Linked DNA regions of Actinospica robiniae DSM 44927. The protein of the gene in region 2 binds, or shares a complex with, the protein of the main gene of each other region. Links are inferred from orthologs where the notes say so. Each region holds a gene or a part of one and is shown on either strand. Other genes may lie near its edges.

Region 1 (5,737 bases), 150 kb from region 2 along the record:
TACTTGTACCGGTAGACGATCCGCCCACGGGTCAGGTCGTACGGGCTGAGCTCGACGACGACCCGGTCATCCGGCAGGATGCGGATGTAGTGCATCCGCATCTTTCCGCTGATGTGCGCAAGAACTTGGTGCCCGTTCTGCAACTCCACCCGGAACATGGCGTTGGGCAGAGATTCGACGACGGTGCCCTCGATCTCGATGGCCCCTTCTTTCTTGGCCATATCCTCGCACTTCTTCGGTCGGAAACGTGGGCTTTCGGCCTAGGCCGGCACCGCACGTGTCGAGGGCGCAAAACACCCATGACACATACAGCAAGGCAGTCTACGCTGCGTTCCCGCGGAAAGGCCAATCGGACGATCTTGGAAGTGCGGGCCCTTTCCCGCGGTCTCCGGCGCCTGCGCACGCGGCCTTCAGCGCCGGCCCCACTCCTTGATTCCGCGCGAGAGACCCAGCGCGGCGAGCACGCCGAGCGGCCAGCCCGGCCAGTAGTAGCCGGCTCCGGTGACCGCCCAGATCACGGTGAGCACGACGGCCAGGCTCGCCCAGCTCGAGACGGCGGCGCGCATCTGCTTGGTCATCGGCACCTGCGCCGCCTGCCTGCGGGCGAGCTCCGCCTGCTGCCGGGTGTGCGCGGCGAGGTCCACCGGCAGGTCCGTGGTCAGCTCGGCCAGCGCCCCCATCGTCTTGGCGGCGTACGCGGCGCTCATCCGCTCCTCGAACTCGTCCGAGGTCAGCCGTCCTTCGACGTTGTTCTGCCGCAGGATCTCCACGACCCGTTCGCGATCCGCGTCGGACGCCCGTATCGCCGGGTTCAGGGCGCCGGCGCCATCGTTCTTCCCCATACGACCAGCTTAGCCAGGGCCGGGGCGGCCGCGTTAGTGACGGATGTCAGGGGACGCGTCCGCGGCCGCGCCGCGGGATCCCGGAGCGGGCGGCGGGAACTTCAGGGGTGCACCGCGACGCCGAAGGGCGCGAGGCCGGCCTTGCCGCCGTCCTCGGCCGTGGTCACCCACAGCCCCTGCTCGGTCAGGCACACGGTCTGCTCGAAGTGCGCGGCGGGCGAGCCGTCCCGGCTCACCACGGTCCACTGGTCGTCGGTGACGAGGGTGAACTTGCTGCCGAGGGCGAGCATGGGCTCGATCGCCAGGGCCATGCCGGTGCGCATCCGCAGCCGGGAGCCGGGGTCGCGCAGCATCCGCTGGTTGTGCACGAACGGGTCCATGTGCATCTCGGTGCCGATGCCGTGGCCGCCGTAGCCCTCGACGATGCCGTACGGGCCCTGCGAGCGGACGTAGCTCTGGATGGCCGAGCCGATCTCGCCGAGCTTCTTGCCGTCCTGGATCGCCGCTATCCCGTGCCACATCGACTGCTCGGTCACCCGCAGCAGCTCGGCGAGTTCCGGGCCGATCTCGCCGCAGCCGACCGTGATCGCCGCGTCCCCGTGCCAGCCCTGGTAGATCGCGCCGCAGTCGATGGACAGGATGTCCCCGTCGCGCACCACGGTCTGGCCCGGGATGCCGTGTACCACCTCGTGGTTGACCGAGGCGCAGATCACGGCCGGGAAGGGCGGGTCGCCGTAGCCCTTGAACGAGGGGACGGCGTCGTGCGAGCGGATGTACTCCTCCGCGATCGCGTCCAGCCCTCCGGTGGTCACGCCGTCCTTGACCTCGCCGCGCAGCGTCTCCAGGGCGCCGCGCACGATCAGCCCGGCCTCGCGCATCAGCGCGAACTGTTCCTCGGTCTTGAGCTCGATCATGGGAGACATTCTCTCACCGACGACGCGGGCGGACGCCCTTCGGCGTCCGCCCGCGTCGTCAGACAGGTGTGGGGGGGGTGCTAGTGCGCTTCGAGCGCGGTCAGGATCCGCTCGGTGACCTCGTCCGGCGTGCCCATGGCCTCGACCGAGGCGAGCAGGCCGCGCTCGGCGTAGAAGCCGACGATCGGGGCGGTCTTCTCCTCGTACTCGCGCAGGCGCTTGCGCACGGTCTCCGCGCGGTCGTCGTCGCGCTGGTAGAGCTCGCCGCCACAGACGTCGCACACGCCCGGCTCGGCCGGCGGCTTGGACTCCACGTGGAAGATGTGCGTGTTGTCGTTGCGGCACAGCCGGCGGCCGGAGATGCGCCGCACGACCTCGTCGTTGTCCACCTTCAGCTCGACCACCCGGTCGAGCTTGACCTCGATGCCGGCGAGCATGGTCTCGAGCTCCTCGGCCTGCGGCACGGTGCGCGGGAAGCCGTCGAGCAGGAAACCCGCGGCCGCGTCCGGCTCGGTCAGCCGGTCCCGGATCAGGCCGATGGTGACCTCGTCCGGGACCAGCAGGCCCTGGTCCATGTACTTCTTGGCCTCCACACCGAGGGTGGTGCCCGCCGTCACGTTCGCCCGGAAGATGTCTCCGGTGGAGATGGCCGGGATGCTCAGACGTCCGGCGACGACCGTGGCCTGGGTACCCTTGCCCGCTCCCGGCGGGCCCACGAGGACGATGCGCATACTGGTTACCGGAGGAACCCTTCGTAGTTGTGCTGCTGCAGCTGGCTCTCGATCTGCTTGACCGTCTCGAGGCCGACGCCGACGAGGATCAGGATCGAGGTACCGCCGAACGGGAACTTGTTGCTGGTGTGGAATTCCGCGAGGGCGATCATCGGGATGATCGCGATCAGCGCCAGGTACATCGATCCGGGCCAGGTGATCCGGGTCAGGATGAAGTTCAGGTAATCGGCGGTCGGCTTGCCCGCGCGGATGCCCGGGATGAAGCCACCGTACTTCTTCATGTTGTCCGCGACTTCTTCGGGGTTGAACGTGATGGCCACGTAGAAGAAGGCGAAGAACAGGATCAGCAGGAAGTACGCGGCCATGTACAGGCCCGAGTAGCCCTGGACGTTGTAGCCGAGCTCGTTGTGGATCCACTGGGCCCAGCCGTGCGAGAAGGTCGGGTCGGCGAACTGGACCACGAGCACCGGCAGCTGGAGCAGCGAGGAGGCGAAGATGATCGGGATGACACCCGGTTGGTTCACCTTGATCGGGATATAGGTCGAGGAGCCGCCGTACATCCGGCGGCCGACCATGCGCTTGGCGTACTGCACCGGCACCCGGCGCTGGCCCTGCTCGATGAAGACCACCAGGCCGACCAGCACGATGCCGATCAGGATGACTCCGAAGAAGACCACCCAGCCGCCGCCGAGGGTGGAGGAGGACTTGATGGACCACAGCTGGGTCGGCAGCTGCGAGGCGATCGAGGTGAACATCAGCAGGGACATGCCGTTGCCGACGCCGCGGTCGGTGATCAGCTCGCCCAGCCACATGATGATCGAGGTGGCCGCGACCATGACCGCGACCATGACCGCGATGCCGAACGTGTCGACCTTCGGGTAGATGATCGGGGTCGAGCACTGCACGCCGAAGAGGTAGGCGCTGTTGCCGCGCGCGGTGGCCACCAGGCCGGTCGCCTGCAGGATCGCCAGACCCACCGTCAGGTACCGGGTGTACTGGGTGATCTTCGTCTGACCCGCCTGGCCCTCCTTCTTGAGGGCGTCCAGGCGCGGGATCACCACCGTCAACAGCTGCAGGATGATCGACGCGGTGATGTACGGCATGATGCCGAGCGCGAAGACCGACAGCTGCAGCAGCGCGTTGCCGGAGAACAGGTTGATCAGGCCGAGGGCGTTGCCGGAGGCACCGGAGACGCCGAGACAGGCCTTGATCGCGGCCGAGTCCACACCGGGGGCCGGGATGTGGGAGCCGACCCGGAACAGGGCCATGACCCCGAGCGTGAAAAGCAGCTTCTTGCGCAGGTCCGGGGTCCGGAAGGCCCGGCCGAAGGCAGAGAGCACTGTTCCTCCTGCGCGCTTGCCGACGGCCCGTGCGAGGCCCGCGGCGGCGGTTGACGATGATGCGGTACTGGGTGGGGGCGTGGACCCGCAGACGGAGTCGGACATTGCTGTCTCAACCCGGCACTTCAGGTGAAGATGCGATCCACTGGCTTTCGGTTCCCGCGGGCAGGCTTGAGTCACCTGCGGACACCTCGGCTCGCGACATCTTACGCAATACTCATCGCCCAAAGCGAGAGCCCGGGGAAAGCTCCGTGATACCGGCGGCAAAACGCCCCGGATCCATGAAAGATCCAGGGCGCGGACGCCGGGCGCGTCGGGCGGCGGCTCCCCCCGTGGGGGGAGCCGCCGCCGTCTGCGGGGCCTTACTTGGCGCCGAGTTCCTCGGCGCTGCCGCCGGCGGCGGCGATCTTCGTCTTGGCGGACGCGGAGTACGCGTCGACCTTGACGTTCAGCGCGACCGAGATCTCGCCGGTGCCGAGCACCTTGACGAGCTCGTTCTTGCGCACCGCGCCCTTGGCCACCAGGTCGGCGACGGTGACGTCGCCGCCCTGCGGGTAGAGCTCGGCCAGCTTGGCCAGGTTGACCACCTGGTACTCGACCCGGAAGTGGTTCTTGAACCCGCCGAGCTTGGGCAGCCGCATGTGCAGCGGCATCTGCCCGCCCTCGAAGCGCTCCGGCACCTGGTAACGGGCCTTGGTGCCCTTGGTACCGCGACCGGCGGTCTTACCCTTGGAGCCCTCACCGCGACCCACCCGGGTCTTCGGCGTCTTGGCACCCGGGGCGGGCCGCAGGTGGTGCACCTTGAGCACGTGCTGCTTCTCCTGCTCCGACATCAGTCGACCTCCTCAACTTCGACGAGGTGGCGGACCGTGTGGACCATGCCGCGGAACTCCGGCCGGTCCTCCTTGATCACCACGTCGTTGATCCGCTTGAGGCCGAGCGACCGCAGCGTCTCGCGGTGGTTCTGCTTCGTGCCGATCTTCGACCGGACCTGCGTGATCTTCAGCTTGGCCATGTCAGGCACCCACTCCCGCGCGGGCGCGCAGCAGAGCGGCCGGGGCCACGTCCTCGAGCGGCAGGCCGCGGCGGGCCGCGATCTCCTCGGGACGCACGAGGCCCTTGAGCGCGGCGACGGTGGCGTGCACCACGTTGATCGCGTTGTCCGAGCCCATGGACTTGGACAGCACGTCGTGGATGCCCGCGCACTCGAGCACGGCGCGCACGGCGCCGCCGGCGATCACACCGGTACCGGCGGAGGCCGGCTTGAGCATCACGACGCCGGCCGCGGCCTCGCCGACGATCGGATGCGGGATGGTGCCCTGGATGCGCGGCACCTTGAAGAAGTGCTTCTTGGCCTCCTCCACGCCCTTGGCGATGGCGGCCGGCACCTCCTTGGCCTTGCCGTAGCCGACACCGACGGTGCCGTCGCCGTCGCCCACGACGACCAGGGCGGTGAAGGAGAACCGACGTCCGCCCTTCACGACCTTGGCCACGCGGTTGATGGTCACGACGCGCTCGACGTAGGCGGTCTTCTCGGCGGCCGGGGTGGAGTCCTGGTTCCGGCGGTCGCGACGGTCCCGACGCTCTCCACCCTCACCACGACCCTGGCCACCCGGGGCGCCACCGCGGCGCTGGGGTCCGGGCATCAGGAATCCCTCATTTCAGTGTTCTGGTTCATGGTCGTCATCAGAAGTCCAGTCCGGCTTCGCGGGCGCCCTCGGCGACCGCGGCCACCCGGCCGTGGTACTTGTTGCCGGCCCGGTCGAACACGACCGTGGAGACGCCGGCGGCCTTCGCGCGCTCGGCGACGAGCTTGCCGACCTCGCGGGACAGGTCCACCTTCTTGCCGTCGGCCGAACGCAGCCCGGCCTCCATGGTGGAGGCGGAGGCCAGCGTGTGGCCGAGCTTGT
Region 2 (5,984 bases):
TGCTGCTGGTGGGCGGCGGCGGCCTGTTCATGGAGCGCGGCAGCTTCGCCACCCCGGTCGCGGCCGGGGACATAGGCCGCGAGGTGGTCTCCGCGGCCGCCGCGAACCCCGGGCCGACCGAGTTCGACGGCCCGTCATGGCAGCTGGGCGGTCTGGCTCTGCTCAGCGGCGTGCTGCTGCTGGTGGCCCTGGCCTGGCTGATGGCCTCGGCCCCGGCACCGAGCCCGGGCGGCCGGGCCCAGCGCGCGATCGTGCGGGCGATGGTGGCCCACCCGGAGTCCGAGACCCTGGCGCCGTTCGCGCTGCGCTACGACAAGAGCTACGTCTTCTCCCCGGACGGCCGGGCCGCGATCGGCTACCGGGTGCTGGCCGGGATGGCGGTGGCCGGCGGCGACCCGGTCGGCGCGGTCGAGTCCTGGCCGGACGCGGTGGCCGAGTTCGACTCGCTGGTGCGGCGCAGCGGCTGGCGTCCGGCCGTGCTCGGCGCCGGCCCGCAGGCGCTCGAGCTGTGGCGTGAGCACGGCATGCACCGGATCGGCATCGGCGACGAGGTGGTGGTGGACTCCGCGGCGTTCAACCTGGACGGGCGCGCGATGCGCAACGTGCGCCAGGCCGTGCGCCGCACCGAGCGGGCCGGGCTGGTGACCGAGGTGCTGCTGGAGCGTGATCTCGAGCCCGGGCTGGCCGGGCAGCTGCGCCGGATCCACCGGGAGTGGCTGGGCCCGGCCGGCCGCGAGCACGGCTTCGCGATGAACCTGGACTCGATGGCGCGCGGCGCCCACCCGGACGCGCTGATCGCGGTCGCCCTCGCCCCCGAGGGCTACGCCGTGGCCTTCCAGCGGTACCTGCCGGCCGCGCAGTACGGCCCGGCCGCGGCGCTCTCGCTGGACGTGATGCCGCGCACGCCGCTCTCGCCGAACGGGGTGAACGAGCGCCTGATCGTGGACGTGATCGCCTACGCGCGCAGCCACGGCTACCCGCGGGTCTCGCTCAACTTCGCCGCCTTCCGCCCGCTGCTCTCCCAGGCCAGGACCGAGCCGGAGCGGCTGACCCGCACCCAGCGGGCCACCATCAAGGCCATCGGCCTGCTCGACCCGCTGATCCAGGTGGACTCGCTCTACCGGTTCAACGACAAGTTCCAGCCGGGCTGGGTGGCCCGGTCGGTGCTGATCGGCTCCTGGCTGGACCTGCCCCGGTTCGCCCTGGCCGCCTTCGGCCTGGAGTTCGCGCTGCCCTACGACCGGCGCCGCACCGGCCGGGCCGTGACGGCCGGCGAGGAGTCAATTGAACTGCAGGGCGGTGCACAGCCAGTCGAAGCCGCCGCGCCCCTGCGCGGCCACCGGGGCTGACTGCTCGAACCGCAGCGCCACCGCCCGCACCCGGGTGCCGTCCTGGATCACGACGGTGGACTCCACGATCCCGGCGGCCGGCTGGTGCAGCCGGACCGAACGGATCATCGAACGGGCCGCGAACCGGGCGGCGCCGCGCCGGCCGCCGGGCGCGGCGAGCTGCCCGGCCACGTCCCGGGAGAGCCAGCGGCGCATCTGCTCCACCGGACGGCGCTCGAGCAGGACGTCCACCACGGCCTCGGCCAGCCGGCCCACCCCGGCCGTCGGCTCGGGCGCGGCCAGCCCGCGGGCGTCGACCTCGAGCCGGTGGGTCCAGCCGGTCACCCAGGACCGCAGCCAGCCGCGCTGCCCGGGCACCGCGCCGGTGCCGCCCCACTCGGCCAGCGGTCCGGCGGCGCGCTGCAGCCGGCTGTCCGGGAAGCGGACCTCGGTGATGAAGTAGGTGTCGTCCTCGAGCATCGTCTCGCCCCGTTCTTTCGCCAGGCTGATGACCCGTCAGACTGGTGACGACGCCGGAACGTTGTCGTCGGGAGGCCAAGATCACCCGATCCGGTGAGCCGCGCTGGGCCGGAAAGCCGAAGCCCCGTCAGGTGCGACCTGACGGGGCTTCGTTCACGCTGCGGGCGTCACTTCTTGCGACGGCGCCCCTGCTGCTTCTTCGCGGCCGGCTTGGCGTCCTGCGTCGCGGCGTCGTTGGCCACCGTGCGCTCCTCCACCGCGCCCTCGGCGGTCGGGGCGGAGTAGTTCAGCTTGGCCGGCGCCTTCGGCGTCTCCAGGCCCTTGGCCTTGAGCTGGGCCGTGGCCGCCTGCGCCTGGGCCTGGGCCTCCGGGTCGTCGCTGGCCGCCTCGACCTGGACCTCCAGGTTGAACAGGTAGCCGATGGACTCCTCCTTGATGGCGTCCATCATCGCGTTGAACATGTCGAAGCCCTCGCGCTGGTACTCGACCAGCGGGTCGCGCTGCGCCATGGCCCGCAGGCCGATGCCCTCCTGCAGGTAGTCCATCTCGTAGAGGTGCTCGCGCCACTTGCGGTCGAGCACCGAGAGGACCACCCGGCGCTCGAGCTCACGGGTGATCTCCGCGGTCAGAGCCTCCTCGCGCCGGTCGTAGGCGGCCAGCACGTCCGCGGTCAGCTCCTCGGAGAGCACCGAGGCCGTGATCGAGGACTTGCTGCCGACCGACTCCTCGACCTCCTCGAGCGTGATCGAGATCGGGTAGAGCGTGCGCAGCGCGGTCCAGAGCTTCTCCAGGTCCCAGTCCTCGGCGAAGCCGTCGGAGGTGGCGGCGCCGACGTAGCTGGCGACCGTGTCCTCCATCATGTGCCGGACGTGGTCGCGCAGGTCCTCGCCCTCGAGCACGCGCAGCCGCTCGGCGTAGATCACCGTGCGCTGCTTGTTGATCACGTCGTCGTACTTCAGGACGTTCTTGCGGATCTCGAAGTTCTGCTGCTCGAGCTGGCTCTGCGCGGACTGGATCGCCCGGGTGACCATCTTCGACTCGATCGGCACGTCGTCGGCGACGTTGGCCGCGGCCAGCACCCGCTCCACGATCTGCGCCTTGAACAGCCGCATCAGGTCGTCGCCCAGGGACAGGTAGAACCGGGACTCGCCCGGGTCGCCCTGGCGACCGGCACGGCCGCGCAGCTGGTTGTCGATCCGGCGGGACTCGTGCCGCTCGGTGCCCAGCACGTAGAGGCCGCCGAGCTCGCGCACCTCGTCCTGCTCGGCCGCGACCGCCTTCTTGGCCTTCTCCATCGCGTCCGGGAACGCCGCGGCGAACTCCTCCGGCGTCTCGGCCTGGGACAGGCCGCGCTGCGCGAGTTCGGCCGTGGCCAGCGCCTCGGAGTTGCCGCCGAGCATGATGTCGGTGCCGCGGCCGGCCATGTTGGTGGCCACGGTGACCGCGCCCTTGCGCCCGGCCTGCGCGATGATCTGCGCCTCGCGCTCGTGGTACTTCGCGTTGAGCACCTCGTGCGGGATGCCCTGCTTGCGCAGCTGCTGCGAGAGGTACTCGGACTTCTCCACCGAGACGGTGCCGATCAGCACCGGCTGGCCCTCGTTGTGCCGGCCCTCGATGTCCGTGACCACGGCCTTGAACTTGGCCTCTTCGGTCATGTAGATCAGGTCCTGGCGGTCGGCCCGGATCATCGGCTTGTTCGTCGGGATCGGCACGACGCCCAGCTTGTAGATCTGGTGGAACTCCGCCGCCTCGGTCAGCGCGGTACCGGTCATGCCGCCGAGCTTGTCGTAGAGGCGGAAGTAGTTCTGCAGGGTGATGGTGGCCAGCGTCTGGTTCTCGTTCTGGATCTCCACCCCCTCCTTGGCCTCGATCGCCTGGTGCATGCCCTCGTTGTACCGGCGCCCGGCCAGGATGCGGCCGGTGTGCTCGTCGACGATGAGCACCTCGTTGTTCATGTTCACGTAGTCGCGGTCCCGCTTGAACAGCTCCTTCGCCTTGATGGCGTTGTTCAGGTAGCCGACCAGCGGGGTGTTGACCGACTCGTAGAGGTTGTCGATGCCCAGCAGGTCCTCGACCCGCTCGACGCCGCGCTCCAGGATGCCGACGGTCTTCTTCTTCTCGTCCACCTCGTAGTCGGTGTCGCGCACCAGCCGCGCGGCGATCCGGGCGAAGTCCACGTACCACTTGGTGGCCTGGTCCGCCGGGCCGGAGATGATCAGCGGGGTACGGGCCTCGTCGATGAGGATGGAGTCGACCTCGTCCACGCAGGCGTAGAAGTGGCCGCGCTGCACCAGGTCGGCCTTGTCCCACGCCATGTTGTCGCGCAGGTAGTCGAAGCCGAACTCGTTGTTGGTGCCGTAGGTGATGTCGCAGTTGTAGGCCTCGCGCCGCTGATCCGGCGACATGTTCGCCAGGATGCAGCCGACCGTCAGGCCGAGGAACCGGTGGATCCGGCCCATCCACTCCGAGTCGCGCTCGGCCAGGTAGTCGTTGGTGGTGACGATGTGCACGCCTTCGCCGGCCAGCGCGTTGAGGTACGCCGGCAGGGTGCCCACCAGGGTCTTGCCCTCGCCGGTGCGCATCTCGGCGATGTTGCCGAGGTGCAGCGCCATGCCGCCCATCAGCTGCACGTCGTAGTGGCGCTGCCCGATGCTGCGCTTGGCGGCCTCGCGAACGGTGGCGAACGCCTCCGGAAGCAGCTGGTCCAGCGTTTCGCCGTCCTGGTACCGCTGCTTGTACTCCTCGGTGAGGGCGCGCAGTTCCTCATCGGTGAGGTCGACGAAGTCGTCCTCGATCGAGTTGATCAGGTCGGCCGTCTTGGCCAGCTTGCGAAGGATCTTCCCTTCGCCGGCGCGCAGGACCTTGTCGAACAGGGCAGGCACTTTGAGGACGACTCCTTGCTGGAAATCGGACGCGGCCACTGCGCCCCATGTTCGAGAGCACCGTGGACGCAGCCTGAGGGACCGGCGTCGGGCCGGTCGTTATGCCATCGTAAGCGACCGGGGTGGCACAAAGACAGTGCGCGTTCCATTTCCGAACCACGCGGAAGAGGTCTCCACCATGAATCAGCCGGAAATCGCCGCCGGCCCGCTACTGCTGCGCCCCTGGCGTCGCTCGGACGCCGAGGCGATGGTCGCCGCCTGGGCAGATCCGGAGATCCGCCGGTGGGCCCGCTACGGGCAGAGACTACCGAGCGTGGAGGGAATGGAACACTGGGTGGCCTGGAATCGGGAGCAGTGGCGCACTGGCAAGCGGGCCGCGTTCGCCATCGAGGCGGCGGGCGGGCCGCTCGCCGGATCGATCACTCTACGTGATTTCGGGCGGGACGCCGACGGCGAGGGCGGGGACACGGCGGAGGTCGGCTACTGGATCGCCCCGCGGGCACGCGGCCGCAACATCGCGCCGAACGCGCTGACGGCCGTGAGCACGTGGGCGTTCGCCGCGAGCGAGCTCGGCGGCCTCGGTGTGCGGCGGGTCGAGCTGGTGCACTCCGTGGGCAACACCGCATCCTGCCGAGTAGCGCAGAAGGCCGGGTTCCCGCACGAGGGCACACTGCGGGGCTCATTCCGTTATGCCGACGGCGCGTGGCACGACGAGCACCTGCACGCCAAGCTCTTCTCGGATCCGAGGACCGAGCTCCTCACGGATCCGAAGGCGGAGGAGAACGCGGAGGAGAAGGTCGAGCAGTAGGCGCCGAGGAAACGCCCCGGCGCCCGCAATTTACATCCGTGTCTCTGATCGGACCGGCGCCAGCGGGCCGGTCAGATCTGCGACAGCGCTATTCCGTCGAGGATGTCGTGCTCGGAGACAACCACCTCGGACACTCCGAGCCGATCCACGATCCGCTCGAGGATGAGCGCGCCGGCCGCGATCACGTCCACCCGGCCGGGGTGGATCACCGACATCGCGGCGCGCTGCTCGTGCGTCATCGCGAGCAGGTCGGACGCGGTCTGCCGGACCACGGCGGCGGGGATCCGGGACAGGTGCACCCGGTCGCGGTCGTACTGCTCCAGCCCGAGCGCGAGGGCGGCCATCGTGGTGACCGAGCCGGCCAGGCCGACCAGCGTGCGGGCACGGGAGAGGTCCACGCTCTCGGCCGCGACGTCGATGGCCGCGTCGATGTCCCGGCGGGCGGCGTCGATCTGATCCTGAGTCGGCGGATCCTGGGTCAGGTGA

Evidence for each region.
Region 1: the proteins of secA (region 2) and secY are in contact, whole or in part, in a crystal structure (PDB 3DIN), measured with the Thermotoga maritima proteins. The link is inferred for Actinospica robiniae DSM 44927 from one-to-one orthologs. Residues at the interface, in WP_004082002.1 of Thermotoga maritima: Glu261, Ala262, Arg263, Lys300, Ala301, Arg302, Thr303, Ile304, Ile305, Leu323, Tyr324, Asp325, Pro326, Val329, Ser330, Tyr333, Ile336, Lys340, Phe345, Val349, Glu363, Phe364, Tyr374, Ser375, Gly376, Gly377, Glu393, Ile395, Thr482, Ser483; in WP_004081795.1 of Thermotoga maritima: Glu108, Gly109, Glu110, Glu111, Ala236, Glu237, Arg238, Arg239, Ile240, Thr241, Ile242, Gln243, Tyr244, Ala245, Arg246, Arg247, Val248, Thr249, Gly250, Arg251, Arg252, Val253, Tyr254, Gly256, Ala257, Ser258, Thr259, Tyr260, Leu261, Pro262.

Annotation. Positions count from the first base shown.
Region 1 is NZ_KI632511.1:5,374,804-5,380,540, forward strand. The notes cover bases 1,661-4,629. They hold secY (preprotein translocase subunit SecY), read right to left. Parts: upstream 3,828-4,629; coding sequence 2,493-3,827; downstream 1,661-2,492. Other genes in these bases: map (type I methionyl aminopeptidase), read right to left, coding at 1,661-1,756; ACTRO_RS22705 (adenylate kinase), read right to left, coding at 1,837-2,487; rplO (50S ribosomal protein L15), read right to left, coding at 4,190-4,629. Also shown: infA (translation initiation factor IF-1), read right to left, coding at 1-221; ACTRO_RS22695 (DUF1707 SHOCT-like domain-containing protein), read right to left, coding at 411-842; more of map, read right to left, coding at 944-1,660; more of rplO, read right to left, coding at 4,630-4,660; rpmD (50S ribosomal protein L30), read right to left, coding at 4,660-4,842; rpsE (30S ribosomal protein S5), read right to left, coding at 4,844-5,473; rplR (50S ribosomal protein L18), read right to left, coding at 5,514-5,737. UniProt on the Escherichia coli protein: The central subunit of the protein translocation channel SecYEG. Consists of two halves formed by TMs 1-5 and 6-10.
Region 2 is NZ_KI632511.1:5,521,680-5,527,663, forward strand. What follows is about bases 1,776-4,991. They hold secA (preprotein translocase subunit SecA), read right to left. Parts: upstream 4,691-4,991; coding sequence 1,976-4,690; downstream 1,776-1,975. Other genes in these bases: ACTRO_RS23375 (Rv3235 family protein), read right to left, coding at 1,776-1,808; ACTRO_RS23385 (GNAT family N-acetyltransferase), read left to right, coding at 4,869-4,991. Outside these bases: ACTRO_RS43755 (bifunctional lysylphosphatidylglycerol flippase/synthetase MprF), read left to right, coding at 1-1,349; more of ACTRO_RS23375, read right to left, coding at 1,281-1,775; more of ACTRO_RS23385, read left to right, coding at 4,992-5,498; ACTRO_RS23390 (Ppx/GppA phosphatase family protein), read right to left, coding at 5,570-5,984. UniProt on the Escherichia coli protein: Required for protein export, interacts with the SecYEG preprotein conducting channel.